Regions from separate parts of the Lysinibacillus sp. fkY74-1 genome, predicted to be linked through region 4. Evidence: riboswitches for the same ligand, from Rfam matches in the RefSeq annotation. Region 4 holds a riboswitch; each other region holds the start of a gene.
The links. A riboswitch is a leader RNA that binds a small molecule or an ion and turns the genes downstream of it on or off. The one in region 4 is predicted to bind thiamine pyrophosphate.
Positions count from the first base shown of each region.

Region 1: it holds a riboswitch for thiamine pyrophosphate, as region 4 does, so the genes downstream of both, thiM (hydroxyethylthiazole kinase) here and ACE1MS_RS12000 (ABC transporter substrate-binding protein) in region 4, are expected to answer to the same signal.
Region 2: it holds a riboswitch for thiamine pyrophosphate, as region 4 does, so the genes downstream of both, thiT (energy-coupled thiamine transporter ThiT) here and ACE1MS_RS12000 (ABC transporter substrate-binding protein) in region 4, are expected to answer to the same signal.
Region 3: it holds a riboswitch for thiamine pyrophosphate, as region 4 does, so the genes downstream of both, thiW (energy coupling factor transporter S component ThiW) here and ACE1MS_RS12000 (ABC transporter substrate-binding protein) in region 4, are expected to answer to the same signal.

Region 1 is NZ_CP170173.1:3,430,083-3,438,068, reverse strand. Features, by position in the region: gene ACE1MS_RS16885 (GNAT family N-acetyltransferase) at 1-226, shown strand, start outside; gene ACE1MS_RS16880 (cysteine desulfurase family protein) at 343-1,497, shown strand; gene thiI (tRNA uracil 4-sulfurtransferase ThiI) at 1,497-2,711, shown strand; gene ACE1MS_RS16870 (alpha/beta-type small acid-soluble spore protein) at 2,864-3,082, shown strand; gene thiE (thiamine phosphate synthase) at 3,153-3,794, opposite strand; gene thiD (bifunctional hydroxymethylpyrimidine kinase/phosphomethylpyrimidine kinase) at 3,784-4,608, opposite strand; gene thiM (hydroxyethylthiazole kinase) at 4,596-5,363, opposite strand; TPP riboswitch at 5,450-5,548, opposite strand; gene mbcS (acyl-CoA synthetase MbcS) at 5,736-7,319, shown strand; gene sppA (signal peptide peptidase SppA) at 7,503-7,986, shown strand, end outside.
Region 2 is NZ_CP170173.1:3,920,802-3,928,787, forward strand. Features, by position in the region: gene ACE1MS_RS19455 (beta-class carbonic anhydrase) at 1-256, shown strand, start outside; gene ACE1MS_RS19460 (GNAT family N-acetyltransferase) at 327-914, opposite strand; gene ACE1MS_RS19465 (polyphosphate kinase 2 family protein) at 1,090-1,899, opposite strand; gene ACE1MS_RS19470 (hypothetical protein) at 2,099-2,812, shown strand; gene map (type I methionyl aminopeptidase) at 2,841-3,596, opposite strand; gene thiT (energy-coupled thiamine transporter ThiT) at 3,768-4,328, opposite strand; TPP riboswitch at 4,463-4,570, opposite strand; gene ACE1MS_RS19485 (DUF4870 domain-containing protein) at 4,697-5,020, shown strand; gene ACE1MS_RS19490 (hypothetical protein) at 5,077-5,199, shown strand; gene ACE1MS_RS19495 (SbcC/MukB-like Walker B domain-containing protein) at 5,240-7,986, opposite strand, start outside.
Region 3 is NZ_CP170173.1:825,879-833,864, reverse strand. Features, by position in the region: gene ACE1MS_RS03825 (ABC transporter substrate-binding protein) at 1-739, shown strand, start outside; gene ACE1MS_RS03820 (MFS transporter) at 1,238-2,434, shown strand; TPP riboswitch at 2,494-2,601, shown strand; gene thiW (energy coupling factor transporter S component ThiW) at 2,696-3,202, shown strand; gene ACE1MS_RS03810 (VWA domain-containing protein) at 3,279-5,876, opposite strand; gene ACE1MS_RS03805 (vWA domain-containing protein) at 5,860-7,605, opposite strand; gene ACE1MS_RS03800 (DUF58 domain-containing protein) at 7,617-7,986, opposite strand, start outside.
Region 4 is NZ_CP170173.1:2,469,129-2,477,114, reverse strand. Features, by position in the region: gene plsY (glycerol-3-phosphate 1-O-acyltransferase PlsY) at 1-555, opposite strand, end outside; gene parE (DNA topoisomerase IV subunit B) at 1,093-3,069, shown strand; gene parC (DNA topoisomerase IV subunit A) at 3,066-5,504, shown strand; TPP riboswitch at 5,628-5,738, shown strand; gene ACE1MS_RS12000 (ABC transporter substrate-binding protein) at 5,894-6,889, shown strand; gene ACE1MS_RS11995 (thiamine-binding protein) at 6,891-7,184, shown strand; gene ACE1MS_RS11990 (ABC transporter permease) at 7,181-7,954, shown strand; gene ACE1MS_RS11985 (ABC transporter ATP-binding protein) at 7,929-7,986, shown strand, end outside.

The DNA of each region.
Region 1 (7,986 bases), 960 kb from region 4:
AGATATTGGTATTGGCATGAAACCAACGCTAACAGGAAAAGGTTTTGGCACAAAGTTCTTTTCATTTATCATCAAGAATATGGAGGAAGAATATCCTCTGCCACTCCGTTTAACAGTCGCCCTATTCAATAAGCGAGCTATATTCCTATATGAAAAATTAGGATTTGTGAAAGAGCTCGAATTTAGTACGCCAACGGAATTTATTACGATGTTAAAAAAATTGTGAGTTCCATCACTCTTGAGATTAAAATATGAATTATCGTTAAAGTTAGTGGTCAATCGCTAAAGATTGCGTTATGATAAATACCGTTACATCAACGTTTTGAAAGTGTGTGAAAAATAATGAATGATACAATTTATTTAGATAATAGTGCCACAACTAAACCATTAAAAGAAGTTCTTCAGGCGTTTATGGTTGTAAATGAGCAGTATTATGCCAATCCTGCATCCATCCATGCTATGGGTGTTGAAGCAAATGATTTATTAATGCGGGCACGTGAGCAAGTAGCAGATATTTTGCAAACAGAAGCAAAAAATGTGCTATTTACTTCAGGTGGTACGGAATCGAATAATGCGGCTATTTTTGGAATAGCGCGTAGCAATACACATATAGGAAAGCATATTTTAACAACTGAAATTGAGCATCCTTCTGTTTTAGAGACTGTGAAACAGCTCGCAACAGAGGGCTTTGAAGTGGAATATTTAAAGGTTGATCATCATGGTATTATTTCATTGGATGAACTTCGTGCAAAAATACGTAAAGATACAATTTTAGTAAGTATGATGCATGTAAACAATGAGATGGGTGCTATCCAACCGATTGATGAAGCAGCTAAATTAATCCATGAAATGAGTCGTGCAGCCTTACATGTGGATGCTGTACAAAGCTTCGGGAAATTAGCTGTATCCTTTAAGGGTGAAGAGGGACCGGATTGTATTTCGATCTCTGGCCATAAAATTCATGGCTTTAAAGGCTCTGGCGTATTAGCATTTCGTAAAGCGATAAGATGGCAGCCCTATGCACTTGGAGGTGGCCAAGAATTTGGATTGCGTAGTGGGACTGTAGCTGTTCCACAAGCTGTGGCTTTATCTAAGGCAGCTCGTATTGCGGTTGAAACCATGCATGACCATGCAAAAAAATACCGTCAATGGCATGATGAAATTCTTGCACAGCTAAATGAATATAGAGAGGCTATTCATATTTTGTCGACTCCACAGGGAGCGTCACATATTATATCTTTCAGTGTTCGCGATTTAAAAGGAGAAGTCATCATTAATGCGATGCAAAAACGAGGTGTGATTGTATCAACATCCAGTGCTTGTTCTTCGAAGCAAACTAAAACAAGTCATGTTGTCGAAGCATTGCATCTAGATGAGCATTATAAAAAAGGTGTCATCCGTATTAGTTTTGGTGCACATAACACAGCCGAAGATATTAAAAAGTTTAAACAAGTATTAGCAGAAGTAATGCTAGAGCTTAAAGGAGAAATAAAGTAATGATTTGGAAAGAAATTTTAATTCGATATGGTGAACTTTCTACAAAAGGTCGCAATAAGATGGATTTTATCCGCCGTTTACGTGAGAATATCCGCCATGCTTTTGCAGATTTAGGACATCTTCATATTCGTACCGAACGTGATCGAATGTTTATTGCAATAGAGAATGACGCACAAATGCAAACACTTGTAACAGGTTTGCCTAAAATTTTTGGCATCCAATCATTTAGCCCTGTTGCAGCGTGTGAAAAAGATATGGAAAGTATGAAAAAACTTGCGATTACGATAATGGAAACATTTAAAGACCAGCCATATACGTTTAAAGTGGAAGTGAAACGTACTGATAAAACCTTCCCATTAGAATCACATGCGATTCAGCGGGAAATTGGTGGATATGTTTTACCTCAATTTAACAATTTATCGGTGAAAGTGAAGCAACCAGATATCGAGTTACGTGTAGAAGTCCGTCATGATGCAACCTATATGATGGCGCAAGTCATTCCAGGTGCAGGAGGAATGCCTGTAGGATCAAATGGGAAGTCATTGTTAATGCTTTCAGGTGGTATTGATAGTCCTGTTGCAGGTTATTTAATGATGAAACGCGGAGTCCGTTTAGAAGCTATTCACTTTTTTAGTCCACCCTATACAAGCCAAAATTCATTAGAAAAAGTAAAAGTGCTTGCAAATGAGTTAACGAAATTTGGTGCTAATATTCGTTTGCACGTTATTCCTTTTACTGAAATACAAGTATTGATTAAAGAGAAAGTACCATCTAATGTATCAATGACAACAACTCGTCGTATGATGTTAAAGGTTGCTGATCAAGTACGTGAGGAAATCGGAGCTCTTGCGATTGTCACGGGAGAAAGCCTTGGACAAGTAGCGAGTCAAACACTTGAAAGCTTAACGGCTATAAATGCAGTAACGAATACGCCTATTTTACGACCATTAATTTCATCAGATAAATTAGAAATCATTGAGTTAGCTGAACAAATTGGCACCTATGAAATATCTATTCAGCCTTTCGAGGACTGCTGTACAATCTTTACGCCTGCTAGTCCTAAAACAAAGCCTAAGCTCGAAAAGGTTGAGCATTACGAAAGCTTTTCTGATTTTGATGAACTTATAGCACGTGCTGTCAAAAATCGTGAGGTCTATATTTTCCCTAAGAAAGAAGAAGAGCAACAGCAAGATAAGTTTGCTGATCTTTTATAAATCAAAAGTTCAAAAACCGTCTCAAATAGCCTATTTGAGACGTTTTTTTTTGTATAGTTCGGCATATGCCAATAGAGGTACAATTTACCTTTATTTTTTTTGTATTAAAAATCTAATAACGCACATTCTATATTCACAAGGAGGTGAGAAACATGGCTTCAAACAACAACCGCAGTTCAAACCAGCTTGCAGTACCTGGTGTACAACAAGCACTTGATCAAATGAAATACGAAATTGCACAAGAATTTGGTGTTCAATTAGGGGCTGACGCTTCAGCTCGTGCTAACGGTTCCGTTGGTGGTGAAATCACTAAACGTCTTGTACAAATGGCAGAATCTCAATTAAAGGGTATGCCAAACAACAACCAATAAATGCTAAATAAGCATTTATAAACTTAAAACCAGTGACCGTAAAAGGCACTGGTTTTAGTTTGTTTAAAGATCATCTTTTTATGCGATTTAAAGACTTAAATATGGATACTGTTTGTTCAATATCCTCACTTTCACAGAGAGCAGAGATAACAGCAACTCCATCAGCACCAGCTTGAAAAACAATATCAGCATTTATCCCATTTATGCCACCTATAGCCACGATAGGTAAGTTAGGCTGTAATTTGGAAGCCTTCTGTAAAAAATTGGTGCCACATGGTGGCTGTGCATCACTTTTAGATGTTGTGGCAAAAATAGGGCCGATACCTACATAATCAGCATGATGATCAATAGCTATTTGTAGTTCCTCCTGCGAATGTACGGAAACGCCAAGAATTCGGTTCGCCATTTTTTTCCGTGCAATGGCAATCTGTTCATCATCTTGTCCAATATGGACACCATCAGCACCAAGTCGTACTGCTAGATCCACGTCATCGTTAACAATAAACGGCACATGGTAATGTTGACATAATTGTTGACACTGGCGGGCAAATTGCTCATAAGCTAGTCCTGTTAATGCGTAAGGACCTTTTTCACGTAATTGAAACATGGTTATGCCAGCCCTCAGCGCTTTTTCGAGAACAACTAACGGCTCTTGATGGGAAACATTGCTTGTACCCATAATAAAATAAAGCTGTAAATCCTCACGTTTCAACTAACTTCACCTCGCAGGCACCATTATGCAGCCGATAAGCAAAATGATTTGTAGGGCCATGACCATTACCAATGGCTAAATCATGCATAATAGCTAATTGTATAAATTTTTTAGCTTCAATAACAGCTTTTTCAATTGTCAAACCTTGAGCAATAAAAGCAGTGAGAGCTGCTGAAAATGTACAACCTGTACCATGTGTGTTTTTCGTTGGAATACGAGGAGACTGCATGGAAAAATATTTGTCATTTTTTATAAATACATAATCAATCGCATATAACGAATTGGGGAGATGCCCACCTTTAATGATGACACAGTGAACACCTAGTTGGAAAAAGCATTGAGCGACCTCCTCCATATCAGAGAATTGATTTATTTTTCTTCCAGTAAGTGCCTCTGCTTCTGGTATATTTGGTGTCACAATTGTAGCAAGTGGTAGTAAAGAAATGCGCATGGCTTCAATAGCCTCTTGCTGCAATAAGTTTTCTCCACCTTTTGCAATCATAACTGGATCAACAATTAGTGGGATTTTTAAATCCTGTAAAATGTGTGCGATTGTCTGAATAATATCCGAGGAATAAAGCATCCCCGTTTTAATCGCAGCAATCGAAAAATCTTCTAGTAATGCATGAAATTGTTTTTCAACAAAATTAACTTCAATTGGGAAAACCCCTGTTACACCTCGTGTGTTTTGAGCAGTTAAAGCTGTAATAACTGAGGTACCGAAAACCCCTAATTCCTGGAATGTTTTTAAATCAGCCTGAATACCAGCGCCACCACCACTATCTGAGCCTGCAATTGTCGTTACAATATGCATGAAGCCTCACCCTCCTTTGAAAGACGATGAAGGGCATTTAGCAAAGCAATTTGAATATCCCCGATATCCTCTGTAAAGGCTGATGCTAGCTCAGCTGCTTTTTTGTAGTAAGTGAGGGTTTCCACTAATTGACTGTATGGATCTTCTCCTGAAGAGTATGCGGCTCCACATATAGCACTAAGTAAACAGCCTGTACCAGTGACTTCTGTCATTTGTGAATTTCCACCAGTTATCCATTGGCTCTGCACACCGTCTGTCATAAAATCATGTTCGCCTGTAACAATGACTATACAGTTGTAGCGTTGAGCCAATAATGTTGCTTCTGTTTCTATGTCAATAAATCCATCACCACTATCAACACCTTTTTGTTGCCATTCCACATTCACTAATGCCGCAAGTTCTCCCTTGTTACAGCGTATGACCGCAAATTGTATGTCTGTAAGTAATTGGTGTACGGTTTCCTTGCGATAAACTGTGGCACCTGCGCCAACTGGATCTAATATAACAGGAATACCAAGGGTATTTGCCTTTTTTCCTGCTAACAGCATCGCTTCCTTTGTTCGATCATTCAGTGTACCAATATTGATTAAAAGAGCTTCTGCAATGGCGACCATTTCTTCTACCTCATGGCTGTCATCAGCCATGACAGGAGAGGCTCCTAATGCCAATAAGCCATTTGCTTGGAAATTAGCCACAACATAATTAGTTATACAGTGTATAAGCGGTTGTTGTTGACGAATCGTTTGAAAAATCATTTTAGTCCTCCTTCATGGGTGGACGTAAGCACGCAAAAAAAGGCTCTTTTGTGTAAAAATGCACGAAAAAGAGCCTTTCATCTGAAAAAAAGATGTTCATTGCTCCCTACGTCAGTATTAACTAACAGGTTCAAAGGGTCAGGTTTTACCTTCTCAACTCTTTATGAGTCCCCCTGCAATCTTGCTTTTAGTTGACCAAAATGTACCATACTTTTCATATGTATTCAATAGCAAGTTTTCCTATCAGCAAAACGTGACTGATGCCATATAGGTAAGTATGATAGTTGTCATGACTTTACTCAAATCAAGTGTAAACCATTGAAAATTCTAAGAAAGGAGTATAATGTGTCTTATCAAAAGGGGGCATTTGCCATGAAAAGACAAGAATTAGTAGCACCAGAATGGTATAACATAACTGATGAATTTGAAAAATATGCTAAGGATTCAACTAAAAATGCATTGATAATTTATGAAGAGCATTCTGATGTACAATTTATCACCTACGCACATTTACTTGAAAGAGCGAATCAGGCGGCACATGTATTTACAAAAAATGGATTAACTAAAGGTGATGTCATTTTAGTGATGGTACCACGCTCAGTAGAAGCATACATTGTCTATATTGCTGCATTAAAAGCGGGTTTAACAATCATTCCAAGCTCTGAAATGCTAAGAACAAAAGATATTGAGTATCGTATTCATCATGCCGATGCTAAAGCAATTGTGGCCTTTGAGCCTTACATTCAGCAATTTGATCAAGTAGAAAATTTACAAGAGGTGCAGCTATTTGTTATTGGAAATGCTCATGAGCCATGGCAGCCATTGTTAGACATAATGCGAAAGCAACCAACAACTTACATAAGTTCTACACCAACAAAAAGTACAGACCATGCATTTTTAGCTTATACAAGTGGCACAACAGGAAATCCGAAAGCTGCAGTGCATACGCATAGCTGGGGCTATGCACATTTACGGACAACAGCTCCTCATTGGCTAGGAGTACAAGAAAATGATATTGTATGGGCAACCGCAGCACCAGGATGGCAAAAATGGATTTGGAGCCCGTTTCTCGCCATTTTAGGCAGTGGTGCCACTGCTTTTGTCTATAAAGGAAAGTTTGATGCGGCAACCTATTTAACATTGCTTGAAAAATTTAAAATGAATATCTTATGTTGTACACCGACTGAATATCGTTTTATGGCAGCACTTGACAATTTACAGGAGTATGATATCAGTTCAATTCGACAAGCTGTTTCAGCAGGTGAGCCCTTGAACAGTGAAGTTATAAAAAAATTCGCGGATACTTTTCATCTACAGGTGCGAGATGGTTATGGTCAAACAGAAAATACCTTACTGGTAGGGACTATGGTAGGTATGGAGGCAAGAGTTGGTTCGATGGGGAAGCCTACCCCTGGCAACACCGTTGAAATTATAGACGATTTTGGTGAGCCAGTAGCTATAGGAGAAGTAGGTGATATTGCCGTTCATCGAGAAACACCTGCACTCTTTAAAAGATATTTAAATGATCCAGAACGTACAAATTTACAATTTCGTGGTGATTGGTATATAACAGGGGATCGAGCTTATAAAGATGCGGACGGCTACTTTTGGTTTGAAGGACGCGGGGATGATGTCATTATTTCCTCAGGTTACACAATTGGACCCTTTGAAGTGGAGGATGCGTTGATGAAGCATCCGACTGTGAAAGAGGTTGCTGTCATTGCAAGCCCTGATAGAGTTCGCGGGAACATCGTTAAAGCATTTATTATCCTGCAGTATGGTGTTAATGGTGATCAAGGGCTTATTCAAACCCTTCAAAATCATGTGAAATCATTAACAGCACCTTATAAATATCCACGTGCTATTGAATTTGTTACAGAGTTACCCAAAACTGCATCTGGTAAAATTAGACGTGTCGAATTAAGGCAACAAGAAATAAAAAAATGTATACAATAATCATTTCCTAGGAAATAATGTCGAAAATCAGAGTTCATCAAAGAAATGAACTTTGATTTTTTTTGTAATTTTAGGTAAGGTATTATGAGGAAATAAATAGAATAAAACTAATTGCATATTATTGCAAAAAAATGAAACTAATGAGCAAGTCATACGTATTACGTCATAAGGAGGCGGAAAGAGATGAATGTTAAAAGGTGGGTTGCATTAATAGTAGCAGGTGTTCTTTTACTGTTTTCATTGGGGATTAATACCATTTTTGCGCTATTTAAAGCAGATTTCCTAGGTAATTTTGATAGTTTAATGGCAGGAAATAACTTAGATGTATATGAAAATGTAATCGAAGGGGATAATTTTGATAAAAGGATTGCCTATTTAAAGGTGGATGGCACGATCCAAGATATTGGCTCAAGTTCACTATGGCAGCCTGTTGCATATGATCATCAATTTTTCCTAGAACAATTGGATAGTATTTTGTACGATGATACGATTGAAGGAATTGTTTTAAGTGTTAACTCTCCTGGTGGAGGGGTAAAAGAATCTGCTGAAATTTATAAAAAGCTGTTAAAAATTAAAGAAGAAAGACAAATTCCAATTTATGTATCAATGGATTCAATGGCAGCATCTGGTGGTTATTATATTTCAGCTCCAGCAGACAAAATATTTG
Region 2 (7,986 bases), 1.5 Mb from region 4:
AGTTGATCCTGATGCCATGCTAAGTGAAATGGTTAAAAGAGGTATCAATCCAGAAACCATCAAAATGCTGGAGTATTCTGGTTTTGATTTAAAAGAATTTTTACGTGGTTTTGGTGATGTAGCGACAAGTGTCAAAAAAAGTGTCGACACGATTCGAAATCACCCATTAATGGTAAAAGACGTTCCTGTACATGGTTTAATTATTGACCCAAATACAGGTCATCTAGATTTAATTGAAGATGGTAACCATCAATAGTTATCCTAACTTGATTTATAGCTAATCAATAAACAAGTGCTTTCCTTTGAAAAGAAAGGCACTTGTTTATTTATTCATCCTCTAAACGAGCATACATATAATGATCCACCCAATGACCATTAATATACAGGAGCTTCCTTAAAAGACCTTCCTGTTGAAAGCCCGCCTTCTCTAAAACACGCATCGAGGGATTATTTTGGGTTGATACATATGCCTCTACTCGATGTAGCCCAATTTGATCGAATGCAAAGCGGACTACCATATTCACTGCCTCAGTAACAATTCCTTTACCTACGTAAATTTCATCCATAGCATATCCCACAAATGCACTTGAGTAGGGTAAACGTTTTACAGCATATAGTGCAATATGTCCTATTAGGTTATTAGTACCATGCTCAAAAATGCCAAAAGTAAATTCTCGCTTTGAATCCATTAAATATAAGCTTTCTTGAATTTTTTTATATTGCGCGTCGATCGTATAGTATTCAGGTCTTTGTAAAGGCTCATATGTTGACCAAAAGTATTTATTGCGGCTTACGAGACCTGTTAAACTTCGTGCATCATTTTCTTGGAATGTTCGGATGTAGCATTTTTCCCCCTTTATAGTTACCACATTCCCACCCTTTTTTCTTAATAAATTCCAAATTTTAAGCACCATTTCTCCACACTAGCCTTCCAATCAATATCGGTAGAAATTTTCACTACCTTCTTAACTAATAGAATTTAAAGGAGTAATCCCTAGTTTTACCTTATTGTATGTAAAAAAAGATGCTGCTACAACTAAAACAGCTCATGTCTTCATGTCATAGCACCATCATTTTACATTTTATTTTTTACTTCTTCTTCTCATTCAAGGTGTTCAGGCTGGATGAGTCAGCATCTTCTAAAAGCGGATTGTCTAATACATTTGTTAAATGAAGTCCACGTTTCAGTGCCTCTCGTTCAATATGTGCAAGCGTTTCTTGTAGCACCTGCACACGTGCATATTTTTTATCGTTTCCAGCTACTAAAATCCATGGAGCATTTTTCTTATCGGTCTTGTCAAACATTTCATTGGCAGCCTCAATATATTGTGGTGACTTTTCTCGATTGCGCCAATCCTCTTCTGTTAGCTTCCAAGATTTATATGGATTTTGTTCTCGTTCCTTAAAACGCTTTAATTGCTCCTCATCTGAAACATGAAGCCAGAACTTAATTATTATGTAGTCCCCCGCAGTTAAAATCTTTTCAAAATTATTAATCTCCTCATAGGCACGAGACCATTCTTCCTTCGTTGCGAACCCTTCAATACGTTCTACTAATACACGCCCATACCATGAACGATCGAAAACAGCGATTTGCCCATGCTGAGGTAGCTTTCTCCAGAACCGTTGTAAATAGTTATAGCGTAGCTCATGTGGCTGTGGAGCTGAAATTGGGTGTACGATATAGCCACGTGGATCGACACGTTCAATTAAACGTTTTATCGCTCCACCTTTCCCAGCGGCATCCATACCTTCAAACACTAAAATTAAACCAATTTTGTTTTTTAATAAAAATTGTTGGGCATTTAACATTTCATATTGGAGTACTTTTAATTTCTTTTTATACATCTTTTTATCTAGTTCAATAGATAGGTCTAGATTTTTTAAGTTTTGTGTCATAAAGCTTCACTCCTTTATTTTGTATATATTCTTATTGTACTAAAGAAATAAATGGATGCCTATTGAGATGGTAAATTGTAGATAGTATTAGCAAACAACACGATACATTGATGGAAGTTTCCGTTATAATAAAATGAGTGACAGTACTATACTTATTTGTCTTTTCCCTATACAATTTAACACGAAGGGAGAGGAAAGCATGCCTCGGTTTTTATTGATGACAATTTCGTATATTGTCTCACTCATCCTAACCTTTTCATCCTTTTTCATGAAACTTAACGGTCAGTCTTCTTTAGAAATTTCTAATCGTTTTTCGGTGGTATTTGCACCTGTTGATGGAAGTCATTTAATTTGGATTGTCATTTATTTATTCATCGGTTATTGGTTAGTGATGAACATCAAAAAGACATCTATGAAACAGTCTGCGCTCTTTAGTTGCATAAATATTTTACAAGCATTAATGATATACGTATGGCATCATGAATTATTTATTGTTTCTCTCGGCATTACCCTACTCTTAGTCTTGTATCTATTTATGTTGTACAATACGTATCCACTTCATGACAAATCACTGTCGGGTCGTATTCCTTTCGCCATTTATTTAGCATGGATGACATTTATTTTCATCACAAATATTAGCTTTACGTTAACAGCTTATGGTTGGAACGGTTTTGGTCTAAGTACTCCTCTTTGGGCAGTTATTTTACTGACATTAGGTGGAGTCATTGCGCTACATATCCGCTTTCATCACTTTGATATCATGTATCCAAGTGTTTTTATATGGGCTTATATAGGAATCGCTTTACATAATGGTTTTGATGAGCTACTCGTAACAACCGCTGCGTTATTTTTATGTGGTGTACTCTTTGTTGGCATTTTATTCATTAAAAAAAATCCTGCCTACCAAAAGTAATTTGGTGAGCAGGATTTTTTGTGTCATCCTAGTCTTCGTCTAATGAAGTGAGGATAATTGGTTTATCTTTTGTAACAATCACTGAATGCTCAATTTGAGCAACAAGAGACTTATCGGGTGTTATGAATGTCCAACCATCACCAGCTTCTACTATATGCTCTGCTTTTGCAGAGATAAATGGCTCAACTGCAAGAACCATACCTTCTTTCATAATCGTAGAGTCCCATGCATCATAATAATTTAAAATGTGATTTGGCTCATCATGTAAAGAACGACCTAAACCATGGCCTGTTAAATTCATGATAACTGTTAAGCCATTAGCATTCGCCTCGCGCTCTACCGCCTTGCCAATTTGATTTAATTTAGAGCCAGCCTTTACCTTTGTCATTGCACGATCAAAAGCATCTTTGGCAACACGACATAGTTTTTCTTTATCTTCATAGCCATCACCGACTACAAAAGAAATACCTGTGTCGGCAAAGTAGCCATCTAAAGAGCCTGAAACATCGATATTAACGATATCTCCCTCCTGAATAACACGTTTACCTGGGATACCGTGCGCTACTTCCTCGTTGACACTAATACAAGTATATCCTGGGAAGTCATATTCTCCTTTTGGTCCAGAAATTGCACCTGCCTCAGCAAACATTCGACCGGCAATTTCATCTAGTTCAAGTGTTGTGACACCTGGTTTTGTAGCAGCCTTCATTGTTTCACGGATCTCCGCACAAATGCGTCCAATTTTTTTAAAAGCTTCAATCTCTTCTTGCGTTTTTACAATCATGTATAACGTCCCTTTCATCTAATATCTACTCTTTAATATAACATAACTTTTTATACGTATAACGCTAAACGCTTTAAATATTGTATGCGTGCCTCCTTGGCAAAGTGCAAAAAGCGCTATTCTCTTATAACTATATAAAAAACCCCTTCACCAACATGAAGGGGGATGGCATTATGCTTTACGTTGCATAAGTTGTGGAGCCGCTGTGAATAATAACACTCCCACAATGGCTGTTAATACTGTAGCAGGAAGCATATATGTACCATTATAAATAATCGAATAAATCCATGCATTTTGATCGCCGGCATACTCCGCAAAAAATACAGCCCCAGCAGTAGTATGTGCTACATAACGCAAGAAGCCTGCAAACACAGTACCTAAAATAATATAAAGTGCCATTTTTGTTTTGTTTAGTTGACTTGCTGCCTCTAGTAAAGGTCTGCGCACAATGGCTGCTAATCCTACAACTGTGAAAGCGACGCCATAATCTAGTAACCCTTGAAGCCAGTGTACAATATAAGCGCCAAACATGGTTTGCATAACACCTACAAGTAAGCCTGTTGTTAGGCCAGCTACTAAGCCCCAGCGAATAGCAATTAACATAATTGGTACCATGACAAGACTAACAGAGCCACCTTGTGCCCATACTTTAAACGAGACCTGATCCAGCACAAGGCCAATTGCTGCAAATATTGCAATCTCCACTAACATTAATAGTCTTTTTTTGTCCATACATATTCTCTCCTTTGTTCCGATGTAGGATACAAGAGCAGGAATAGAAAAGCGCTGATTTGATTCTCTCTGACATCTTATTATTTTCAAGAATGAAAAAACGATGCCAGGACAGAGCCTCACATCGTACAAGTGTCGGTTTCTATCCACATCCCTACGTAAGTGCTAGCTTACAGGTTCAAAGAGTAAAGGCATTACGTGCCCAGTCTCAGCTGACATCATCAGCTCCCCTTGTGGTCGTTACATCTGAATTTACTTTGAATAATTACATTGTACGCAAAGCATGGAATGATTACAACCTCTTCCATACTTAATTTTTGAAACTTTGCTGATTTCCATGCGTAAATATTAAAAAAGGAGGTACAACTATGGAGAACCAAAAAATTTTATCTGCCTTCAGCTATCTCAGTATTTTCTTTGCTCCTTTCATCGTACCATTGATTGTTTATTTCGTTTCGAAAGATGCTGATATCAAAAGACATTCCATTCGCGCACTAGTGTCTCATTTAATTCCTTTTGTATTTGGTATATTATTTTTCATTGTCTTTGTGTTTTCTACCTTTAGTTTAGATCCCACTTCAAGTAATAGTACAGTAATGATCGTTTGGTTCATTTCGTTCGCCATTTACGGAATTGTCTCGCTCGGAATCGTAATATGGAATATTATTCAAGCCGTTCGAGTTATCCGCTAATGTTTTACTTTTAGAATAAACAGGTAGAAGTAATTAAAAAAGGGGCTGTGTTTTTAATGAAAGTATCAAAGGTAGTAAAAACCGCTGTTAAATTAGCGCCGATTGTTATACCGATTGTAAAAAAAGTGATGGCAGCAAAAAAAGGGACAACTTCTACAGTCAGTCCTCGGAAAAAATGAAAGGAAGGTGTATTTCCTTAAGCCGGAAATACACCTTCCTTTATTTTATTTCAAAGTGTGTTTGACTATGTCCGTTTAATGTTTTTTCGACATGTAAAACTGCTGGCATCGCGGATTTTAATTCAGGCACATGGGAGATGACGCCAATCATTCGGCCAGAATCTTGTAAATCGATTAAGGTGTCTATTGCTTTATTTAATGATTCCTCATCGAGCGAGCCAAAGCCCTCATCAATAAACATAGTTTCAATATGAATATTGCCTTGGAAGCTTTGAATAACATCCGCCATTCCCAGAGCAAGACTTAATGACGCATTGAACTTTTCACCACCAGATAACGTTTTGACATCTCGTAATTGATCTGTGTAAGCATCATATACATCAAGCCCAAGTCCACTTTGCTTTGCATGCTTTTCAAGTCTGTCTGAGCGTCTAAGCTCAAATTGACCATTCGATAAATGATTAAGGCGAATATTGGCTGCCTCTGTAATTTGATCTAAATAATTTATTTGAATATATCGTTCAAAGGACAGCTTTTTCGAATTTTGCCCATTTAATAAGCCATATAGCTCCTTTACACGTCCAGCCTCACTCTCAAGTAAACGTAGCTCTCTTTCTGTTTCCTCGACTTTGTTCATAAAGCTTTGACATGATTTCACAAATCCATCTATTTGCTGAAGTTGTTTAAAGGCATCCTCATAGGCGATTCGGAGGCTTTTCACAGTCGCCTCCATCAAGGCTAAATCTTGTTCCTCTTTTCCTTGAAGATGTTTTTCTCCTTCTGAAATTTGAATTTTTAACGTATGAACCTGAAGGGTGTAGTCACTGCATGCTCTCCGGAGTTCCTCTAATTGAGTGGCACTTCTTTTCGCAGCTGCGTAGTCTTCATAGCTTACAAAGCCCGCTTCCTGCATGCTTGTTGAAAACTGTTCACGCTTGTCATTCATTTTGAGCTTTAATTCTTCAAAATTCTGTTTGGCGATCTCCACAGCTAGTTTTGCATTACTGTCAGCTTCCTTCATGGCATGTAAATGATGTTGGCTTTCCTGCCATAATTTTTGAAAATCCATTTTCTGTTGGCTAACATCTGTAAGCGTTTGTTTTAATTGCGGTAAAGTTGGAATATTTGTTGGCATTTGCTTATGCTGTTCCTCTACAATTGCCTGAAGTCTTGTCCAGCTCTTCATCTGCTCGCTTAAATATTCCTCAAGTTTTAATTGTTTGTTTTGCAATTGCTCTATTGTTAAACGCTGTTCCTTCTGGTTTTTTCTTGTTTGAGCTAACTGTTGATTGATAACCCTTAAGCTAGTAATCTCTTTCTCCATTTTTTCTAAGGAAGCTATTATCTGTGCTTGATCCTGTTGCTTGATAGAGTGTGCATATAATTGTTTCAGTGTCTCTTGCTGAAGCTGTTGTGCGGATCTTAACATTGCCTCTTTTTCCAAATACAAACGTTCATCGGAAGAAACTTTTACCCTTAATGTTTCCACCTGAGCAAGTTCAACAATTTCCAATTTCTCATTATGAGTTTGCTGATGAGCCGTACTCCCGCATACAGGACAAGGCTGCCCTTCTTTAAGCTGCTGAGCTAAAACACTTGCTTGACTTGTCAGCCAGCGTTGCTCTAATTGTTGAAGCTCCAGTCTACTGTCCTGATAGCGAGCTTTAGTTGCGATAACATCCTGTTTCGCTATCTCTACCGTTTTTGTATAGTTCTCCATCTGCATGAGCAAAGTTACTTGCTCCTGCAACTTTGGAAGTTTTTCTAAGTAACCTTCATATGGTTCCATTTGTTTTTCATAGTGCTCAATTGATTGTGAAAGCTGCTCTAATTGTGCGCTTTCTTTTTCGATTAGTACTATATTATCCGCTGCACCTTGTTTGGCGGTTTTCACATATTGCTCAGCAATTTGCAGCTGCTGTACATGGCTGTCATACGCTTCAAACTTAGGAAGCAATGCTTGGAGTTGCATTTCTTGCTGTAAAAGCAGTTGCCGCTCAGACTCTTTTGCCTCTTCCGCTTCATATTTTTCTTGTGCTCGTTGTAAGAGTTCCTTGGTTTGTAGCTGACTACTTTGGGCTTGTTGATAGGCTTGTTCTTTTAAATTTTGTTCAGCTCGTAAATCCATACATTGTTGTTCGAGTAATAGTAAACGCTCCGCTTGTTCTGCTAAAGCTATTTCCCGTTCCTTCGCATGGTATTTATCTTGCTCATCTAACAGCATTTGTAGTCGTTCTTGTCGTTTGGACTGCTCCTCAAATTGTTCATTAAGCGTTTTAGCTAAACGGTAAAATTCCTGTTCTTTTTGATGATGATTATAAGCTTCCTCATATTGTCGCTGTATATCTTCAAAACATTTTTTATAATAGGTAAGCTCCTCTTCAAGTGCTTGCTTGAGCTGAAACATATTTTCCGTATTATCCGCAATTTGTTTGAACAGAGGAGATGAACGTTGTGGAAGTGCACCAACAATTTGACCAAGTAGATGTTCTTTTAATTGTTTGGCACGTTCAAGATCACTCTCTGCTTCTTTTCGTTTAGCATCAAGCAGCTTTGTCATAGCACCAAAGCGATCTGTTTTGAAAATTTTTCGTAAGATTACCTCTTTGTTTGTTGAATCAGACGTTAATAATTTGCGAAATTCACCTTGAGGTAGCATCACAATTTGGCTAAATTGATCCTTTGTCAGACCTATAATTTCCTGAATCTTTTTATCGACCTCAAGTGTTTGCTGCTTTTCCACAATGTTATAATCGAGCATTCCCTCCCTAACTTCCGCTAGCTCCA
Region 3 (7,986 bases), 1.6 Mb from region 4:
GAATTTAAAAAATATCGACCCTTACTTTTTAGACTTACCATTCGATGATAACAATCAATATTCAGTTCCTTACTTTTGGGGAACAGTAGGGATTGTCTATAATCCAAAACTAGTTGGAAATTTAGATTTCTCTTCTTGGGACGATTTATGGGATCCTTCATTAAAAAGAAAAGTATTTTTAGTAGACGGTGCCCGTGAAGTGATTGGGATGGGGTTAAATAGTCTTGGACACTCCTTGAATTCATTGGATAACAATGAACTACGGGAAGCAACTGACAAATTGATTACACTTGCGCCCAACGTAAAAGCGATCATTGGGGATGAAATTACACCATTAATGATTAATAATGAAGCAACAGTAGCCCTCACTTGGTCTGGTCAGGCAGCAGACATGATGTTTGAAAATGAAGAGTTGGACTTTGCTGTTCCTGAAGAGGGCTCCAATCTATGGTTCGATAATATGGTTATTCCCAAAACATCGAAAAATATTGATGGTGCACATGCCTTCATCAATTTTATGCTAAGTGCAGAATCCGGTGCTCAAAATGCCGATTATGTTGGCTATTCAACGCCAAATATTGCTGCGATGGACTTAATGGACCCAGAAGTAGTTTCAGATGAACGCTACTACCCATCTGAGGACCAACGTGATACCTTAGAGGTATACAAAAACTTAGGTCCAGATTACTTAGGAAAATATAATGAACTGTTTTTAGAATTTAAAATGAGTATTCGATAATTTATAAGAGCGAATTGGTCTACAAACCAATTCGCCTTTTTTATTTAAGCATTCATTTGTATCGCTATATTTAGAAAGAAATTCTACTAGTAACCAGTTGTCGATCATACAATCCCACTTCGTCTAGGTATCATCAATTTTTTCAAGATGCCAGCAATCTTTAGTTTTTCTTTATCCATAAAAAGACCTTGAATCTACGTCGTACGACACCTGCGCATTATAACTTCATCTTTAACTTTCATCTACACGGTTATAGGTAAGCTTTCTCATGGCAAACGCAATTATTTATTTTCACTAGTTTTTTACTCTCCCTACTTCAAGTCTCTAGAAAAAGCAATTCTCTCTCCTCACTCCACACCCCGAATTTTTATGAGATAAAAGCTTTTCTGGAAAATCATTCTACATATCGAACCAGTTACAGCAATCTCAACTATTAGCCAGCCATAATTCTTTATGATAGACTGTACTATATTTGATTACAAAAAGGGGGGCTTGTCGATGACCCAGCAGAAGTCCAATAAGGCGGCTTTGTATATTTTAATGTTTAACATGTTTATCGCAATGGGGAGTATTGGAATTATTATTCCTGTAATGCCTGAATATTTAAGAATATTTGGAGCAGCAGGACAAGTTCTAGGCATGCTTATTGCAACGTTCGCCTTAGCACAATTCGTATTTTCTCCAATTGCTGGGAATCTTTCGGACCAGTATGGGCGGAAAAATTTAATTATTTTCGGTCTTATACTAACAGGACTTGCACAAATCGGTTTTGGCCTTTCTACAGATGTATGGATGCTCTTTTTAGCACGTTTTTTAGGTGGCCTTGGCTCTGCATTTGTAGCACCTCCTATTATGGCTTTTGTAGCAGACGTGACAACTTATGAAGAACGCGGAAAAGGAATGAGTTTGTTAGGAGCTGCTATGTCTTTCGGCTTTATGATTGGCCCTGGAATTGGTGGTTTCCTTGCAAAGGTTAGCTTACATTTTCCATTTTTCATGGCGGGAGCTGCCGCCATTTTAGCGGCTATTTTATCTTACTTTTTATTACCATCTACAAAGCCAAATACTGCGCAAAATAGACAAAAGCAAGATAATCTGGTAAAACAGATGGCTCGCTCTGTACATATGCCTTATTTTGTTATGTTAATTATTATGATGGTATTCTCATTTGGGATTGCTAACTTCCAAACGACCTTATCACTATTTGTGACAGAGAAATTTAATTACTCACCTGGCGATATTGCCATCATTTTAGTTGTTGGTGGTGCGTTTGGGGTAATTGTACAAATGTTTATTATTACGCCACTCTTTAAACGGTTTGGTGAAATGAAAGTAGTTTTGGTCAATTTATTTATTGCGGCCGTTGCTATTTTCTTAATATTATTTGTTTCTGGTTTTGCACTAATATTAGTTGTTGCAACCATCTTCTCTACGGCGACAACGTTGATTCGTCCAGCTGTTAATACTCTCATATCAAAACTTGCAGAAAAAGAGCAAGGATTCGCAGCCGGCTTGAATAATGCCTATATGAGTCTAGGAAATATGATTGGACCCGCTTTGGCTGGTTTTTTATTTGACTGGAATATGAACAGTCCTTATATTTTTGGTGCCATTATCTTATTAGCTTGCTTCTTCCTTGCCCTGATTTGGACATTGAAAAAGGCGCCTCAGCTTATGCATCCAGATTCACATTAATAGGTAACTCTTATTGACTATTTATTGAAGTATGTTACACTTCTAAAAAATAGAAAAATACTTACCACTAGGGGAGTCTTCTAAAGGCTGAGACGTATATGGTTATATACGGACCCTTCGAACCTGATCTAGTTCATACTAGCGGAGGGAAGTGGCGCTTCTTGCTATTTTCAGTGTATAAGCAAGGCCGCTTCCTGTCGTTTGAAGGAAGCGGCTTTTTTCATTTTCCTAGTGGCTAAAATGAAAAGGAGTACACCTAACATGTCTATTAGAAAATTAACAATTATGGCTTTATTAGTAGCGATTGCTATTGCAGGTTCTACTTTTATCTCCATTCCAACTGGGATTGCTCGTGCTTATCCGGTGCAGCACGCTATTAACGTAATAGGAGCCATTATACTTGGACCCGTATCTACAGTTGTAGTTGCCTTTGTTACGGCCATTATTCGAATCCTTACAGGGACAGGCTCTCTTTTAGCCATTCCTGGTAGTATTATTGGTGCATTATGCGCAGGGCTTGCCTATAAATATAGCGGTAAAATTTGGTTTGCTGGTTTGGGTGAAGTGATTGGCACTGGTCTTCTAGCATCACTTGTAGCAGTGCCCTATGCAAAGGTACTAATGGGAACTTCCGTAGCAGCCTTGTTTTTTATGCCTGCCTTTTTAATATCAAGTACAATTGGAGCAATTTTAGGCATTTTAGTAGCTAGCAGTTTGCGAAAAACGGTGCTAGTAAGATATTTTAATCCTACTCTCTTTATTAAATAGTGTCGTAGCAGGATTTCTTTTTCCATGAATGTACAAAAAGCAGTGCGAAATTCGCACTGCTTTCATCTAAACTAAATTATTGGCGTTTTTTCATACCCTTTAATAGTTGTGCTACATTCGTGTCTTCTGCTTGTACAGGGAGATCCTCTACCAGTTGCTCCTTTTTCTTCGACTTCGTTAGGAAATTCCAGCCAAAGCGCCTTATTGTTATATCAATAAAGAATAAGAGCATACCTGCAAGGAGAAGCCATGTGGCAATGTTTTGACGATCCGCCCCTTGCTTTGTAAAGTCACGGAACACTTCTTGTGGTTCTTTTAAAACAGCACCACCTGTTTGTTCGGTTATTTCTTCTATTAATTTATCATTAACAGGAAGAAGTTCATATTCAGCGCTGTAAGGAACACTTAATCCCGCCTGATAAATCGTTTCCTTTTCATCAGCGATACGGAAGAAGATTAACCCCGGCTCAGCTTGTACCACAGCTCGCACCTGAGAGGCTGATATAGTTTCAAGCTGTGTGTCTAGCTCTTCACCCGCTTCATTAACAGCCACAATATCTAAAAATGCTGCTTCATTTGTAGGGTCTGTAATCATAAAGGATCCATCTGATTCTACTCTTACATCGTAGGCAACGTCATTATAACTTGGGAGCATTTGCGAAATAAGCGTTTGCCAAAATGTGCCCCAGTCCTGCCATCTTGCCCAGTCTCCTGACCACTTTCCTGTTGAATCAGAAGTAAATGCGAATGTTTTGCCAAGACCGTATTGCCATTGTGCTAATACTGGATCTTCCTTTTCGCTTTCAGCCACGACGGTAGCACCCTGCTTTGCGGTTGTTCCAATATAAGCATTCATTTGTGGAACGCCATTGGCAAATAGCGTATTCCATCCCCCTGCATTATACAGTACAGGATAGAATGGATTATCTTCAATGTACGTACGGGAAATCATGGCCGTTTCACGAGATAAAATGGACGGAATAGTTTGCTCATCGATAACATTGTAGAAGCGTCCACTCCCCATCTCACTCAGAGCTTCCAATAAGTTTGCATCCGCGTCTTGACCAATAGCTACTGTCGATAAGGTTATTCCGTTATCTTTTCCTTGTTCAATTAAATCGTCATAATTTCCTGGCTGCGATTGTCCATCCGTTAAAAGAATAATATGCTTACGTTGCAGTTTCATATCTGCTAGGTTTTCATATGCTTTTGCCAGTGAACCATAGATTTCTGTTCCGCCTCCTGGTGTAACGGATAAAATGGTATCCACTGCCTCTTCTTTATTATTCAAAGGTCCAGTCTCTATAATTTCCCAAGGACGATCATCAAATGCTATAAATCCTAATGTATCTTCATCACGTAGCATTTCAACTGATCGTGCAGCCGCTTCCTTTGCAAGCTCTAGCTTGGATCCTGACATACTGCCAGAACGGTCTAACACAATGACAAGTCCTAGCGAAGGTAATTGTTCTTTCCCCTTTATCTCCATTTCAACAGGTAATAAAGTTTCAATTGGTGTTTTAAAATAACCACCTAAACCAAAGCTATTTTCTCCACCCACCATTGCAAAACCAACACCAAAGTTTTTGACTGCTTGCTCTATCACACTCATTTTTGCCTCACCGACTAAATGTCCCGGTACATTATCAAAAATAATGGCATTATATTGCAAATAACTGGAGAGTTCATTTGGCAAGCTTTCAGGTGATTTTACATCATAGCCTATTGATTGCTGACCAAGTGCCGACGCTATTGGTGAAGCTGTTTCATAGCCATTCACAATGAGTAAATGTGGTTCGCTTTGTACCATTGTGACACTTGTTAATTTATTGTTTTCAAATATTGCGTCCTGTCCTACTTGAACAACAGCTTCATATTTCACCAGCCCTTCACCAGTCGCTGCATGTTTATAGGTAAACATATTCGTTCCTTCGGCTAGCTCGACTCCCTCACGATGAATCAGTTCATCATTTTCATATAATAATAGCTCGCCTTGTCCAGCTGTTGTTGCATGCACTTCTGTTACCAGTTGTTGTTGCTCACCTACATAGGCAACTTGTGGGGACACAAAGCTTTTTAATGAAACATCATTCACAACAGGCTGACTGAAGGGCACAACATCCACACTAATATTGGAGCCTTTAAACTTCGTGGCGAAATCTAAAGCACTTCCCTTTGTCTCATTGCCATCTGTTAATAGCACAAGGCGTGTTGCTTTTTTCGGATCTATAATACCTGTGGCAAGTTGCAGGCTTTGTTCTATATTCGTTTGATCAGTAGCCTTTATTTCCGTAAACTTTGGTACTTCCTTTAATGTTTTAGTCATAATGGCTTCTGTTTGTAATGTTGATGAGAATGAATACAGCCCTGCAAGCTGTTCATCTTTTTTCGATTGTAAACTATCCTGTATAAACTGTACCATCTCATCTTCAGTCCCATTCATGGAAGCTGAGCGGTCAACTAGATACACGATTTGTTCTTCTTTTATAGGTAATAAAAGATACGGCCCTGCCAATGCGAAAACTAAACAGCCTACCGCTAGCATGCGAATCATAAGTACGAAAGCATGACTCTTTTTTAGTCGCTGTCGTTCTCGCCAATAGGTCCAACCAAAATAGATGAGTAATGGAAGTAATAGCAACAATATGAATGGCATATCAATTCGTAAATCCACGACGTCGTTGCACCTCCCACTCTAAAACAAGTAAAACTAAAATAATAAGAATTAGCCAAGGGACAAAAGAAGCCTTCGAAATCTCAGCCTTTCCGTTATCAGAAATATCCCCTAATGTATAGCTTGTTCCTTGCTCAATAACACGTTCTTGCGCCTGCAATTGTACAATAAAATGTTTTTCTTCATTATTAGAACGCACAAAATAGATGCCAGGTTTTGTTGGCGCAGTTAGCATACCATCCGTAACCAATGATAGAAATTCATCTTCTTGTGAATATACGCTCCAGTCTTCCTGCGCTAAAGCTACTGCTCTTTGTTCATTTGGTGTGAAAATACCGAGTGAACCAATGGATTCTGATAACTGCTGTTCAGTACTCCATAAGAATAACGGGAATGATGGGTGTAGTGGCCAATCCGTATCTGCAATATCTGCTAAGACGACGATATCCCCTTTAGGAGAGCGCTGTATAAACGGCTTTTCTCCAACAGTAGCGATAGTTTCATAATTTGTAAATCCAGGATACAAGGCGCTAACATAAACATCTTTGAGCTCACTAAAAGCAAATAAAGCATCACTTTTAGTACTTACTATGCCACTTACCTCTACCTTTTCAGCATCATCACGGCCAAATAACACAAGAGGTTTGACCATCTTTTCCAGCAATTCAGCTTGATTAGTGATCACCGTGGCATCCTGATTGTCTACTACTTGTAAAGGCGGAACGATTTTCACACCCGTACTTACGGATTGAAATCCTTTTTGAATCAATTGATGCATGCCCTGATCAACCACAATTTTTGAAGTAGCCGTTTGTAGTAAAACCGTTTGTTGATTATCTACGTCATAATCATCTTGCGCATCAATAATCGCTGTCATCGATTTTTCTACAGGTAACTCCTTGAAGGTTTTTGTTATCGCTTCCTTTGGAGGAACAGCGATATTCTCAGCTACTAACTCTTTACCCTCTTCATTTAGTAATGCTAGTGTGACCTTTTGCTCGTTGTCTGTATCATTATGAAGCTGCACAAGCGCCATTGTAGCCTGTCCATCTGTTGTTGCAGCAAATCGAGTAATAGCAATATTTGTTAAGTCCTTCACAGCACCTCTTACTAGCCATTTAACGGAGTCCTTATTCATAGGTAGTTGTTTTTTATCGAGTGCATCTGTAAATACATAGATGGAAGTCGGTGTATCTCCTACAAATGCTTGTGCCACATCTAGCGCCTTATCCATTTCTGCCGTTTCATAGGTTACTTGTAAGTCTTTAATACCTTTTTCGATTTCTTTAACATTTGTCTCTTGCTGCAAAATCGCTTTTGGTGCTGAACCAGTCGTAATTAACGTGACTGGTCTCCCATTTAATTCATCTATAAGCGTCAGCATTTCCTGTTTATGTGTGTCAAAGGTAGATTGCCCCTTACCAGCTAACATTGTTGCAGAAGTATCCACAATAAATATAGTTTGCTCACCAACAATCGTTGATTTTTTCACATAGGGATTCATGAGTGCCAACACAAGAAGCAACAATGCTAGTAACTGTAAATAAAGTAGGGCATTCTTTTGCAAATGCTTTAAATAAGGAGATACCCGTGTTTCCTGCATAATCTCAGACCAGAAAAGTGTTGAAGAGACCGGCTGATCTGTATATTTTTTTCGAAAGAAATAATAGAGTAGGACAATGACCGGGATGATGGCCGTCCAGCTAAACATAATTTGACTAAAGCCCAATACGGCTCACCTCACCTAATCCAATGTGCTTTTAATAATTGCTGAAAGATTGCCTGTTGCAAACCATCTTCCACCTTCAATTGTAATTTTCGAATGCCGAAACGACGACAAATAGCTTCAAACTCTTCTTCATGTAATAAACGTCTTGCATGATAGGTTTCTAGTACTTTAGTGGACATTGTCACATTGACTTCATTACCTGTTTCACGATCAAGAAGACGCACATCCCCTGAATAATTTGGTGATAGTTCTTCTTCCGTCACTATTTGTAGTATACGTACATCGCCAGCATAGCGTGGTAGCCTTTTTAAAAGTTGCTCCCATTCTTCAATTGACTCTAGACCATCTGTAACAATAAATAACACTGTACTATCCTTTGGT
Region 4 (7,986 bases):
ATTGGCACGGTGACGATAAATAATAAAGGTAAATAAAAAGGCTACCAAGATGCTTAATGCAAAGTCACCTGTAACAAAATAATAAACGATTGAATAGATAAGTGCTACTAAAGCGGCTATCATAGATGTTAGGCTGACGATTTTTGTGAGTTTCAATGTCACAAGAAAAGCAATTAGGAGCAAGACAAACAATGGCCATGAGTAGCCTAATAAAACACCTGCAGATGTGGCAACGGCTTTTCCACCACGGAAATTGGCGAAAATCGGAAACATATGACCAATCACTGCAACAAGACCTAGGATTAAGGGATGAATAGAACTGTCTGAGAATATGGGAAGTGCAGCTAGTAAGACAGCGGCAGTCCCTTTTAGAACATCCATCACAGTCACAACAATACCGGCCTTTTTTCCTAATGTTCGAAATGTATTCGTTGCTCCTAGATTACCGCTTCCGTGTTCTCGGATATCGGTAGTATAAAAAATTTTACCTATCCATAGCCCTGAAGGTATAGAGCCGATTAGATAAGCACATAAAATAATAAGTCCATTGATCATAGTTGGACTCCTTTCATTCATAGTCCATCACTTGGTACTAATAGTTTGTAACAAGTATTTTACACTTTTTCTTGCTAATCTACAATGTTATGAAGGAGAATTCCTAAGGAGTCTTGAATTCAATACAAAAGAAACTAAATGTAAATTGGAGATAGGCTTTTAGACATGATTGATGAAGGCACGAAAAAAGTCTTTCTTAAAATTTAGGCAAAATGGCAATTTTGTCAATCGTTCATTCCTTTGGTAGAATAGAAGTCTAACTTTATTCATTTACATGGAATGACGCAGAAACACTATTTTGCAACTAAATAAGCTACGATGCGTCAGGTGTTTACGGATACTAGTGGTTGTCTGTCTTGCTTAAATTCCAATTTTAAGCAACTGTTGAAGATGTTTACTATTGAAATGTTTATTAAAACTGTGAGCAATTTTTAAAAATTTAATTGGACCTGTCGCTAACTATTGACAGGAAATGCTATTATTATTAGGATGAGAACATAAATAGAACATGTGTTTGTTTTTTGGAGGGGAATTTTGTTGACGAATAAACAGTCACCTAGCGTCTATAATGATGACGCTATACAAGTATTAGAAGGATTAGAAGCGGTGCGCAAACGACCAGGCATGTATATCGGTTCGACAGATGGCCGTGGACTTCATCACCTTGTGTATGAAATCGTAGATAATGCGGTGGATGAAGCATTGGCTGGCTTTGGATCTCATATTATTGTCAAGATTCACAAAGACCAGAGTATTAGCGTACGCGATTTCGGCCGTGGAATGCCAACTGGTATGCATAAGATGGGTAAACCTACTCCTGAAATTATTTTTACCGTCCTACACGCAGGTGGTAAGTTTGGACAAGGTGGTTATAAAACAAGTGGCGGTTTGCACGGTGTAGGTTCTTCTGTTGTGAATGCGCTATCAACTTTTTTAGAAGTAACCATCCATCGTGATGGGAAAAAATATCGCCAGCGCTTCGAGCATGGTGGACATCCAGTGACAACACTTGAAGAAATTGGTCAAACAAAACAAACAGGAACGCTTGTTCATTTCCTACCTGATGAAACAATCTTCTCTGTCACAAAATTTAATTATGATACTTTAGCAGAACGTTTACGTGAGTCGGCTTTTTTATTAAAGGGCTTAAAAATTGAATTAATCGATGAGCGCGAGGAAGGCAAAAATGATGTGTTCTTTTATGAGAACGGCATTGAAGCTTTCGTTGCGTATTTGAATGAAGAGAAGGATGTTCTTCATCCTGTGAAATATGTTGAGGGTATTCAAGACGATATTGAAGTAGAGTTTGCCTTCCAATATAATGATGGTTATTCTGAAACGATTTTATCGTTTGTCAATAATGTACGTACACGAGATGGCGGTACACATGAAACAGGTGCAAAAGCAGCCTTGACGCGTGTCTTTAATGAATACGCAAGAAAAATTGGCTTATTAAAGGACAAGGACAAAAACTTAGAAGGAACGGATATTCGAGAGGGCTTAGCGGCTATCGTATCTGTTCGTATTCCAGAGCACTTATTACAATTTGAAGGACAAACAAAGGGCAAGCTTGGTACGAGTGAGGCTCGTTCAGCGGTAGATAGTGTGGTGTCTGAGCAAATTTTATATGTGCTAGAGGAAAATGCTGAATTGTCAGCGTCTCTTGTGCGTAAAGCGATTCGTGCGCAGCAAGTGCGTGAGGCGGCTCGTAAAGCCCGTGAGGATGCACGAAATGGTAAGAAAAACAAAAAGGGTAGTACGATTCTGTCTGGGAAATTAACGCCTGCACAGTCACGTAATGCGGCGAAAAATGAATTATATTTAGTCGAGGGTGATTCAGCGGGTGGTTCTGCAAAACAAGGTCGTGATCGAACATTCCAGGCGATATTACCACTGCGTGGGAAAGTTATTAACACAGAAAAAGCCAAGCTACAAGATATTATGAAAAACGAAGAAATTTCAACGATTATTCATGCGATCGGTGCAGGTGTAGGTACAGATTTTGCTGTGGAGGATTCAGCCTACAATAAGGTAGTCATTATGACCGATGCTGATACGGATGGTGCGCATATTCAAGTATTGCTACTAACGTTTTTCTATCGTTATATGCGTCCACTCATCGAGGCTGGAAAAGTCTTTATTGCGTTACCACCACTTTATAAGGTTTCGAAAGGAACTGGCAAAAAAGAAGTGATTGAATATGCTTGGACAGAAAACGATTTACAAAAGGCCATCAAACAAGTTGGAAAGGGTTACATATTACAGCGCTATAAAGGTCTTGGAGAGATGAATGCTGACCAGCTATGGGATACAACAATGAACCCTGACACACGGACATTAATTCGTGTCACTATCGAGGATGGTGCACGTGCAGAGAGACGTGTCACGACGTTAATGGGCGATAAAGTAGAGCCACGTCGTAAATGGATCGAAGCCAATGTAGACTTCGGTATGGAGGATGATGCTAACATTTTAGAAAATGAATTCATCCAACAAGAGGAGGGCCAAGCATGAGTAGTACAGAAAAGTTTCAAGATTTACCTTTAGAAGAAGTAATGGGTGACCGTTTTGGTCGCTATAGTAAATATATTATTCAAGACCGCGCGTTGCCAGATGCACGTGACGGTCTTAAACCAGTACAGCGTCGTATTTTATATGCAATGTTTACGGAAGGTAATACACATGAGAAACCGTTTCGTAAATCGGCTAAGACAGTCGGAAATGTAATCGGTAATTACCATCCGCACGGAGATAGCTCAGTCTATGAGGCGATGGTTCGTATGAGTCAGGATTGGAAAGCTCGCCATATGCTTATAGAAATGCATGGGAATAACGGTTCGGTTGATGGAGATCCACCAGCAGCCATGCGTTATACGGAGGCAAGACTTTCTGCAATTGCTGGTGAAATGTTACGAGATATTGGGAAGAAAACGGTTGAATTCGTGCCAAACTTCGATGACCAGGATATGGAACCAACTGTTTTACCAGCTCGTTTCCCTAATTTATTAGTAAACGGCTCTACAGGGATATCTGCGGGTTATGCAACAGATATTCCACCGCATGCATTAGATGAAGTGCTGGATGCTGTTTTGATGCGCTTAGACAAGCCTACTGTGACAGTGGATGAATTGATGACAGTTATCAAGGGTCCTGATTTCCCTACAGGCGGAATTATTCAAGGTGTAGACGGCATTAAAAAGGCATATGAAACAGGGCGCGGTAAAATTATTGTCCGTGCACAAGCTGTGGTCGAACCTATCAAGGGCGGAAAAGAGCAAATTGTCGTTACCGAATTACCATACGATGTGAATAAAGCGAATCTTGTGAAAAAAATTGATGAGCAACGTGTAGATAAACGCCTTGAAGGGATTGCTGAAATTCGTGATGAATCAGATCGTACAGGGTTACGTGTCGTTATCGAGCTGAAAAAGGATGTTCCTGGACAGGGGATTCTACAGTACCTATTTAAAACAACAGATTTACAAGTAGCTTACAATTTTAATATGATTGCCATTCATAATCGTCGTCCAACGATGATGACATTACCATTATTGCTGGATTCCTATATTACTCACCAAAAAGAAGTGGTCACAAATCGTTCTATATATGATTTACAAAAGGCAAAGGATCGCTCCCATATCGTGGATGGCTTAATTAAAGCCCTATCTATTCTAGACGAGGTTATTGCTACGATTCGTTCATCTAACGATAAGAAGGACGCCAAGCTCAATTTACAGGCGAAGTTCGATTTTACTGAGGTACAGGCAGAGGCGATTGTGAGCCTGCAATTATATCGTTTAACGAATACCGATATTACAGAACTCCGTCAAGAACAGGATGACTTAAACAAATTGATTGCCAAGCTAGAAGGAATTTTACAAAGCGAGGCCAAGCTTGTACGCGTCATTAAACAAGAATTGCTAGATATTAAAAAACGTTTCACAGAGCCACGTCGCTCGAAAATTGAACAAGAAATAGAAGAAATTAAAATTACATTAGATGTCCTTGTTCCAAGTGAAGAGGTTGTAGTGACTGTCACGAAAGATGGCTATATTAAACGTACATCTACACGATCCCATGCCGCCTCCAACGGTCAAGATTTTGCGATGAAAGATTCCGATTACTTATTGTATGAAGCAAACTTAAATACACAACATCATCTATTGTTATTTACAAATAGAGGGAATTATATTTATCAGCCTGTTCATGAATTACCTGATATTCGCTGGAAGGACCTTGGACAGCATATTTCAAGTATTGTGCCAACAAGTGAAGATGAGTCGATTATTGCAGTCTATGGCTTTGAAACATTTGAACAGCCAAATATGTATATTTTAACTGCTACGAAAGATGGCCAAATTAAACGTTCGCCATTAGCAGATTATGCTGTGACGCGTTATTCGAAGCCAATTAAAACAATGAATGTTAAAGCGGGCGATGCAATGATTTATGCATCGTTTATAACTGATGATGCGGAACTGCTCTTAACAACTGATACGGCCTATGCCATTCGTTTCCCTATTGAAGAACTACCAGTTACTGGAGTGAAAACGGGCGGTGTTAAAGGTATTACGCTAAAAGATGGAGAAGCTTTAGTCGGGGTCAATGTCCTACAGCCAGATGAAACACAATATGTCGTTATTGTGACACAACGAGGGGCTGTAAAGAAAATGAATGTCGCAGAGGTAGAAATAGCAAGTCGTGCCAAGCGTGGACTTAAAGTCCTTACAGAATTAAAAGCAAATCCTCATCGAATTGTCGCTGTTATTCAAGCAACAGACGATGAGCAGGTTGTGATTGAAACTGAAAAAGGCATACAAGAGGTTATCGATGTCCATGCATTGACGCGCGCTGATCGCCATTCTAATGGTTCATTTAAAGTGGACATTGCAACAGATGGAGCCATCTCACATGTTTTAACGGCCAAAAAAGAACAAAAAACAAGCTAACATCATGCCCAGTCTCTATAAGTAGAGCTGGGCTATTTGTTTATAGTGGCACAACTATCCAAAATTAGCATCTTGTCATTTAAGATCAACTATGGGTATAATAAACATCGAAAAGTTCATAGCGAAAGAATGTAGGGGGGCTAGTTATGGCTAGCTGAGATTGTGTCCGATAGACACTGACCCTTTGAACCTGATTTGGCTCGTACCAGCGTAGGGAACATCTATTCAAAAAAGCAAATGTTTTGGAGATTGATTGCAATACGTCTGGGAGGAATCCTAGGCGTTTTTTTATTTTCTAAGCAATATCTTACCAACCGTATAATACGCTTTCTTCTGGTGACAACATTCATTCATGAACACTTTCATATTACAAACTGGGAGGACCTAGCATGAAAAAATGGTTATTTATCCTATTAGCTACTCTATTGACGTTAGTAGGCTGTAGCGACAAGGAGGACAAGCAGTCTGCTGATACAAAGAAAAAGGTATCAGTGGTACTCGATTGGACACCGAATACGAATCATACAGGATTGTATGTTGCGAAAAAGCTCGGTTATTTTGAAGAAGTAGGCTTAGATGTTGATATTATAATGCCAGGAGAGGCAGGAGCCGATCAGCTCGTAGCTTCTGGTAAGGCAGAATTTGGCGTGAGTTATCAGGAGGGCATTACACAGGCTCGTGTTCAGGATGTGCCACTTGTCTCGATAGCGGCCATCATCCAGCATAATACATCTGGATTTGCTTCTGTAGCGTCAAAGGGTATTACCTCTCCAAAGGACTTTGAAGGAAAAACATATGGGGGCTGGGGAGCACCTCTCGAACAAGCGGTATTACAATCATTAATGCAAAAAGAAAACGCTGATATTAATAAATTAGACATTGTCAATGCGGGAGATTTAGATTTCTTTACGATGATGAAAAAGGACATCGACTTTGCTTGGATTTATTATGCATGGACAGGTATTGAGGCAGAGCTTCGTGGGGAAAAAATTAATATGCTGTATTTAACGGACTATAGTGATCAGTTAGATTACTATACACCTGTTTTAGCAACCAATGAAAAAATGATTCAAAACAATCCAGACAGCGTCAAAGCTTTTGTTGCGGCTGCATCGAAGGGCTATGAATATGCCATCGAGCATCCGAATGAAGCGGCTGATATTTTACTAGAAGCGGCACCAGACTTAGATAAGGAGTTAGTGCATAAAAGTCAAGAGTGGTTGGCTGATAAGTATCAGGATGACGCTAATCAATGGGGGGAGCAAAAGCTTTCTGTGTGGGAAAACTATGCTAAATGGATGTCGAGTAACAAAGTGTTAGAGGGCGAATTTGATGCTAAACAGGCGTTTACGAATGAGTTCCTACCGAAAAAGGAGGCCAATTAACATGGCAAATTCATTAATCAGTGTCCAAATCATTCCGAAGACAGAGAAATACGAGGATGTCATTCCTTATGTGGATGCGGCCATTGCGGTTATTGATGCATCTGGTGTGAACTACGAGGTTCATCCCCTTGAAACAACAATGGAAGGTGAGCTTACAACGCTTCTTCAAATCATTGAAAAAATGAATGTTAAGATGGTCGAGCTAGGAGCCATTAATGTCATTACACAAGTAAAAATTTTATATCAACCAAATGGGATTACCATGGCTACATTAACGGAGAAATATCAGTCATGAAACGGGCATTACAAAAGGGAAGGACGATAATGTTTATCGCCTTCCTCTTATTCATATGGGAGCTGGTTGTGCATATCGCTGATGTTCCTCCCTGGCTCCTACCAGCACCAAGCATAATCTTAAAGGAAGGCTTTCAATCATATCAAACGTTTCTGCCACATGCTCTGGCTACTGTGGAATTAGCTTTACTTGGACTTGCTATTGGGGTTGGCTGTGGTCTAACCGTGGCGATTGTTTTGCATCGTTTTACTTTCATTCGGTCGTTATTTTATCCGATTCTCATTATGTCGCAAAATATACCCATTCTTGTATTGGCGCCGTTACTTATTATTTGGTTTGGCTTTGGCTTATTACCAAAGCTCATCATTATTTGTCTAGTATGCTTTTTCCCTATTGTCATTGCGGCAATGGACGGTTTTCGTCAAACAGCACCCGAGTTAAAGCATTACTTCGAAATGATTGGAGCAACGAAGGCCCAAACGTTTTGGAAATTAGAATGGCCACATGCCTATCCGGCAATTTTCTCGGGCATAAAAATTGCTGCTACCTATAGTGTAATGGGAGCAGTTATTGCGGAATGGCTTGGTGCAAAAAAGGGAATAGGCGTATACATGACCTTAGCACAATCTTCCTTCCGTACAGATCGAGTGTTTGTCGCCATTTTTGCGATTGTCTTGCTAAGCTTATTGTTGTTTAGTAGTATCCGCTTGCTTGAAAAATTAATGGTAAAGGGGAGAGGTTATCATGCTCAGCATTCAAAACATCGCTAAATCGTTTGACAGTCTACATGTACTTGACCATG